One region of the Streptomyces sp. NPDC047917 genome, then DNA from elsewhere that is predicted to be linked to it. Evidence: riboswitches for the same ligand, from Rfam matches in the RefSeq annotation. Region 1 holds a riboswitch; each other region holds the start of a gene.
The links. Region 1 has a riboswitch for cobalamin ahead of ACGF8B_RS11570 (ABC transporter substrate-binding protein). Riboswitches for the same ligand answer to the same signal wherever they lie in the genome.

Region 1 (2,193 bases):
CACGACGGGGGCCGAGCGGAGGACGGACTGGGGGCCGGGGCTGGCGGGCCCCGCGCTCACAGTGTGCCGGGGTGCAGCTGCCCGGCCAGGTCCTGTACGGCGTCGGCGACCCGGACACCGAGCACGGCCGAGGACAGCGGGAGTACCGCGAACTTCTTGTTCTTGATCGCCGGCACGTCCGCGAGTGCCGGGTCGTTCAGCAGCCGCTTCTTCTTGGCCTCGACCGTGGTGCCTCCGTAGTCGTAGATCACGACCACTTCGGGCTTGCGCTTGATGACCTGCTCCCAGGACACGTCGCCGAAGGTGGCGTCGAGGTCCGCGAAGACGTTCCGTCCCCCGGCGAGCCGGACGATCTCGTTGCCGATGCCCTTGCCGCCCGCCGTGAAAGCGGAACTTTCGCCGGAGTCGTACACGAACACCGAGGGATGTGCGGAGCCCTTGAGCTCCGTCCCGACCGTCGTGATCTTCCGTCGTTCGTCGGCGATCAGCTTCCTGCCGCGCTCCGGTACGCCGAAGACCCTGGCCACCTGGGTGATCTCGGTGGCGAGCTGATCGACGCCGACCCTGCCCCTGGTGCAGTTCTCGATGTTCAGCCGGGTGTTGATGCCGTCCTTCTGGAGCCCCGCCCGGTCCTGGCCCTTCGCCTTGTCGAAGGCGCTGGCGTACCCGCCGTAGACGAAGTCGGGGTTGGCGCCGAGGAGTACCTCCTTGGAGGGGTACTCCTTCGCGAGCACCTTGGTGCCGTCGTACGCGGACCGGTACTCCGGCAGGATGCTGTCGTCCAGGTAGGCGGTCCCGGCCAGCCGGTCCTGGAGCCCGAGGGCCAGCATGATCTCGGTGACGTGCTGGTTCATGGTGACGACCCGCTTCGGCGGGGCGTCGAAGGTCGTCCTCGTACCGCAATTGGTGACGGTGTAGGGGAAACCGTCGGCGGCCGGTGCGGCCTCTGCCCTGCTCTCGCCACCGGTTCCGCAGCCGGTGAGCGGCAGTAGAAGCAGGGGTATGAGCGCGAGGGGTACACGGCGTATCGGGGGCATGGCCGAGCCTTTCCGGGGGATGTCCTCGTCCCCTGGTTGTACGAGAAGGCGGCGCGGTCAGTATCTGGCTTCCGGGCTGTGTGCAGCCCGGTCACAGTGGCGGGACCGTACCGGATTCACACCGGTTTCCTGACGCGCGTCGCCTGAGATTTCAAAGGCCATTCTGTCAGACCGCGAATTGCGCGGATCATGCCCCTTGCGGTGGCCGCCCCGGGCGGCCCCGGACGCCGACGTCCGCGACGACGACCGGCCCTGCGGGCAGGTTTCGCCCGGACCAGGAGGGTCGCCCGCCCCGCCATCGGCTCTGCGGGTACCGGTCAGCTCTCGACCTCGGTTCTGTCACCGCCCCAGAGGGTGTGGAAGGTGCCGTCGCGGTCGACGCGGTGGTAGGTGTGCGCGCCGAAGTAGTCGCGCTGGCCCTGGGTGAGGGCGGCGGGAAGGCGTCCGGCGCGCAGGGAGTCGTAGTAGGCGAGGGCGGCGGCGAAGGCGGGGGTGGGGACGCCCTGGGTCGCGGCGGTGGCGATCACGGTGCGCCAGTCGTCCTGTGCGGCGGCGATCTCTCCGGCGAAGCTCTTGTCGGACAGGAGGCTCGCCATCCGGGGCTGGGCCTCGTAGGCGCTGGTGATCCTGTCGAGGAACGCGGCCCGGATGATGCATCCGCCGCGCCAGATCGAGGCGACTCTGCCGAGATCGATGTCCCAGTCGTATTGCTCGCTGCCCGCCGCGATCTCGTGGAAGCCCTGGGTGTAGGCGACGATCTTCGAGGCATACAGTGCCTGCTCGACCTGGTCGGCGAATGCCGCCGCCTCGTCCTCACCGAGCTTGCGGGCGGTCGGTCCGGCGAGGTGGCGTGAGGCGTCACGGAGGGCGGCGTGGCCGGAGACGGAGCGGGCGAACACGGCCTCGGCGATGGAGGAGACAGGAACGCCCAGGTCGAGGGCGACCTGCACGGTCCAACGGCCGGTGCCCTTCTGCTCCGCCCGGTCGAGCACGACATCCACGAAGGGCTTTCCGGTCGCCGCGTCGACATGGGAGAGCACCTCTGCCGTGATCTCGATGAGGTACGAGTCCAGGCGCCCGGTGTTCCATACGCGGAAGATGTCCGCGATCTGCGCGGGGGAGTATCCGGCCACGTCGCGAAGCAACTGGTAGGCCT
Region 2 (2,193 bases), on a different contig from region 1:
CACCGCGCAGACGTCGCACAGGTCCTGGGTGAGCAGGACGTCCGGCGCGAGTTCGGCCAGGGCCTCCGTGTCCAGTGTGTAGAGCGAGGAGCCGGAGTGGTCGGCCCCGCCGACCGCCTCGGAGATCTCCCGGCTGCTGAGTTGGTCCGCGGCGAATTCGGTGCGGGTGACAACGGGCACGGAGGCGACCGCGGAGGGCGGCCAGTCGCATTCGTGGGTGCGTCCGACCAGGTCGGAGGCGAGTCCGAGGTCCGCCACGATGTCCGTGGCCGCCGGGAGCAGGGAGACGATGCGCATGCACCGACTGTAGACGCGCAGTCGGAGGCTCTGGACTTACTAGGACGTCCAACTATATGTTCGTGGCACAAGGTCCGCGGTGCAGGGAAGCCGGTGAGAAACCGGCACGGTCCCGCCACTGTGACCGGGGAGTGTGCTGCCATCCACACGCCACTGACGAGGGCTGTCGGGAAGGCGGGCGGCGCGCGGGGATCCGGGAGTCAGGATACCGGCCGCGGATTGTTCCGTGTTGTCCACGAGGATGGAGCAGACACGCATGGCACCGGTTTGTACCCACGACCCTGGTGATCCGGCGGATCGCGCACACACCACTTCCGCGCGCTCGTAGTTCTCACGGCTCTCCGCAGCGGTGCACCCCTCATCCGGGTGCCGTCCGCCGGTCCGCCGTGCCATCCCCGGATCCAACCTGACGAGAGCAGGCACCCATGGTCCGTGAACTCACCCATTTCATCGGCGGAAAGCACACCACCGGCATGTCCGGGCTCTTCGCCGACGTGTACGACCCGAACACCGGCACCGTCCAGGCGCGTGTGCCGCTGGCCGGCCGGGCCGACACCGAAGCCGCAATCGCCAACGCCGAGGAAGCGCAGGCGGATTGGGGCCAGTGGAACCCGCAGCGGCGTGCCCGCGTACTGCTGCGTTTCCTCCAGCTCGTCGAGGGCGAGCGCGAGAGCCTGGCCCGGCTGCTGTCCGCCGAGCACGGCAAGACCGTCGCCGACGCCCACGGCGACCTGCAACGCGGCCTGGAGGTGGTCGAGTTCGCCGCCGGAATTCCGCACCTGCTCAAGGGGGAGTTCACCGACAACGCGGGCACCGGCATCGACGTGCACTCGCTGCGCAGCCCGCTCGGCGTCGTCGCCGGCATCACCCCCTTCAACTTCCCCGCGATGATCCCGCTCTGGCAGGCCGCACCCGCTCTCGCCTGCGGGAACGCGTTCATCCTCAAGCCGTCCGAGCGCGACCCGTCCGTACCGCTGCGCCTCGCGGAGCTGTTCCTGGAGGCCGGGCTGCCGCCGGGCGTCCTCAACGTCGTCAACGGCGGCAAGGAGTCCGTCGACACCCTCCTCGAAGACCCGCGCGTCCAGGCGCTGGGCTTCGTCGGTTCGACACCGATCGCCGCGCACATCTACGCGACCGCCGCCGCGCACGGCAAGCGCGCCCAGTGTTTCGGCGGCGCCAAGAACCACATGATCGTGATGCCGGACGCGGACATCGACCAGGCCGTCGACGCACTCATCGGCGCCGGCTACGGCTCGGCGGGCGAGCGCTGCATGGCCATCGCCGTCGCCGTACCCGTGGGGGAGGAGACGGCCGACCGTCTGGTCGCCGCCCTCACGGAGCGCATCGCAACGCTGAAGATCGGCCGCTCCGACGACCCCGAGGCCGACTTCGGACCCCTGATCAGCCGGGACGCGCTCGACCGGGTCCGTCGGTACGTCGACATCGGCGCGAGCGAGCGAGCCGAACTCGTCGTCGACGGACGCGGATTCACCCTCGAAGGCCACGAGAACGGGTTCTTCGCCGGAGCCTCCCTCTTCGACCGCGTCTCCCCGCAGATGCGCATCTACCGCGAGGAGATCTTCGGCCCGGTCCTGTCCGTCGTCCGCGCCGCCGACTTCGAAGAGGCACTGCGTCTGCCGAGCGAGCACCCGTACGGGAACGGTGTGGCGATCTTCACCCGGGACGGGGACACCGCCCGCGAATTCACCCGCCGGGTGGGCGCCGGCATGGTCGGCATCAACGTCCCCATCCCGGTGCCCGTCGCCTACCACACCTTCGGCGGCTGGAAGCGGTCCGGCTTCGGCGACCTGAACCAGCACGGTCCCGACTCGATCCGCTTCTACACCCGTACGAAGACCGTCACCTCGCGCTGGCCCTCCGGGGTCAAGGAAGGCG
Region 3 (2,193 bases), on a different contig from region 1:
GCCGCAGACCGCGAGCCCGGCGCCGCACACCGCGGCGAGCAGGGTGCGCGGCATGCGCAGGTTCCAGATGATGCCGTCCCGGATAGGGGAGAGCCGCGACTGGCCCCCGCCGAGGTGGGCGGCCACCGCGGACCAGACGTCGCCCACCGAGATGCGGGCGGGTCCGATGGTGACGGCGACCGCGACGGAGCCGAGGAGCAGCGCGAGGCCGCAGGCCCACAGGACCCCGCCGCGCAGCCGTCGTACGCCCTTCGTGACGCCCACCGGTGCGACGACGGCCGGTGGCGCGGTCACCGTCGTGCCGCGTTCGGTCGGCGTCACCGCGCGAGCCCGAACCCGCGCAGTCCGGCGGCGACACGTTCGACGCCCTCGACCGTCCGGACGGACGGGTTCATGGCCTGGCCGCTCAACAGGACGTACCGCTTGTGCCTGACGGCGTCCATGTTCTTCGTGGCGGGGTTGGACTCCAGGAACTCGATCTTCTTCGCGGCGCTCTCGGCGGTCTGGGCCTTACGGGTCAGGTCGCCGATGACCAGGACGTCGGGGTTGCGGTCCGCGACGGTCTCCCAGCTGATCTGGGGCCATTCCTCGTGGGTGTCGTCGAAGACGTTCTTCGCGCCGAGTTCTCCGGTGATGATTCCGGGGGCTCCGCAGCAGCCCGCCAGGTAGGGGGCCTTGGAGTCGGAGAACCAGTACAGGAGGGTGGTGCCGGAGGCGTCGATGCCCTCGGTCGCCTTCTTCACCCGTTCGCGCAGTGCGGCCACGAGCGAGTCGCCGCGCTCCGGTACGCCGAACACCTTGGCCAGGTCGCGCACTTCGCCGTAGACGCTGTCCATGGTGAGCGGTGCGGTGCGGGCTCCGTCGCCGCCGCCGCTGTTGTCCTTGCCGGCGCAGTCGGCGGGCGAGACATAGGTGGGGACGCCGAGCGATTCGAACTGTTCGCGGGGTGCGACGCCGCCCTTGGCGAGTGTCGATTCGAACGAGGCGCTGACGAAGTCCGGTTCGCGGTCGAGGACCTTCTCCGAGGAGGGCCGGTTGTCCGCGATCCTGGGCACCTCGTCGTTGGCCTTCTCCAGGCCCTTCATCACCGGGTCGGTCCAGGTCGCGGTGGCGGCCATCCGGTCGGCGAGGCCGAGGGAGAGAAGGATCTCCGTGGATCCCTGGTCCACCGAGACGGCGCGGCGCGGCGCGGCGTCGACGGTGACGGTACGGCCGCAGTTCTTCAGCGTCACCGGATATCCGTCCGCGCGGCCCGGTTTCGCGGTGGTGTCACCGGCTCCGCCTCCGCAGGCGGTCAGCAGGACCAGTCCCGCGGACAGCAGGGCGACGGTGCGGACGGGGCTGGCTATGGACGGCACGGAGTCCCTCTGCGTCTCTGGGCTCATGCGCGGAGCCCGTGGTACGGAGTCCCGCGGCCCGGTGCCGGGTCGCGGATGCCAGCAGGTCTTCGGACTCGGGTTCGTCCGGACGGAGCGCCTTCCCGGGCACCCGAGGGTGCTCCCAGTGGCTGTGGCCCCGCCCGTCCCCCTCACCGCTGCGCGTCAGTTCCGGATTCGCACCGGATTCCCTGACCCCTAGGTGGAGTTTGACTGGCCCCGGCAAGCTATCACGCGCCTCTGTGCAGCTCACGGCCGGTGTGGCCGGTGGTACGCCGGGCTGTTTTCCCGTCGCACCACCTGCCTGCTGCCTGCGGAACGGCTCTCAGGGACGCTGAAGAGCGAGTACGGCGTTGTGGCCGCCGAATCCGAAGGAATGGCTGACGGCGCGCCTGATGGGCCGCCGCAGAGGTCGCTCGGTGACGCAGTCGATGTCGAACTCGGGCGCCGGGGCGTCCAGGTTGGCGATCGGTGGTACGACTCCGCGCTGGAGCGTGAGGACGGTGAGTCCGGCCTCGATCGCTCCGGCCGCTCCCATGCAGTGCCCCAGTACGCCCTTGGGCGCGGTGACGGGTGGCCGGTGCGGGTAGACCCGGGCGATCAGGGCGGCCTCGGTGGCGTCGTTGACCGGGGTCGCCGTGCCGTGCGCGTTGACGTGCTCGACGTCCTCGGCCGCCCAGCCCGCGTCGCGCAGCGCGGCCTCCACCGCCGCCTGGGCGACCACGCCCGACGGATGCGGGCTGATGGGGTGGTGGGCGTCGGTGGTGGCTCCGGTGCCGGCGAGCAGCGCCCGTGGGGCCGCGTCCCGGGCCCGGGC

Region 2: linked by a shared signal. The riboswitch ahead of ACGF8B_RS29695 (CoA-acylating methylmalonate-semialdehyde dehydrogenase) and the one ahead of ACGF8B_RS11570 (ABC transporter substrate-binding protein) in region 1 are both predicted to bind cobalamin.
Region 3: linked by a shared signal. The riboswitch ahead of ACGF8B_RS32005 (ABC transporter substrate-binding protein) and the one ahead of ACGF8B_RS11570 (ABC transporter substrate-binding protein) in region 1 are both predicted to bind cobalamin.

The regions. Positions count from the first base shown of each region.
Region 1 covers NZ_JBIDCA010000004.1:402,805-404,997, reverse strand. The annotation lists gene ACGF8B_RS11575 (FecCD family ABC transporter permease) at 1-3, opposite strand, end outside; gene ACGF8B_RS11570 (ABC transporter substrate-binding protein) at 57-1,037, opposite strand; cobalamin riboswitch at 1,075-1,228, opposite strand; gene gndA (NADP-dependent phosphogluconate dehydrogenase) at 1,355-2,193, opposite strand, start outside.
Region 2 covers NZ_JBIDCA010000013.1:7,901-10,093, forward strand. The annotation lists gene ACGF8B_RS29690 (cobalamin-binding protein) at 1-297, opposite strand, end outside; cobalamin riboswitch at 344-529, shown strand; gene ACGF8B_RS29695 (CoA-acylating methylmalonate-semialdehyde dehydrogenase) at 723-2,193, shown strand, end outside.
Region 3 covers NZ_JBIDCA010000014.1:194,901-197,093, reverse strand. The annotation lists gene ACGF8B_RS32010 (FecCD family ABC transporter permease) at 1-321, opposite strand, end outside; gene ACGF8B_RS32005 (ABC transporter substrate-binding protein) at 318-1,385, opposite strand; cobalamin riboswitch at 1,421-1,609, opposite strand; gene ACGF8B_RS32000 (beta-ketoacyl-[acyl-carrier-protein] synthase family protein) at 1,702-2,193, opposite strand, start outside.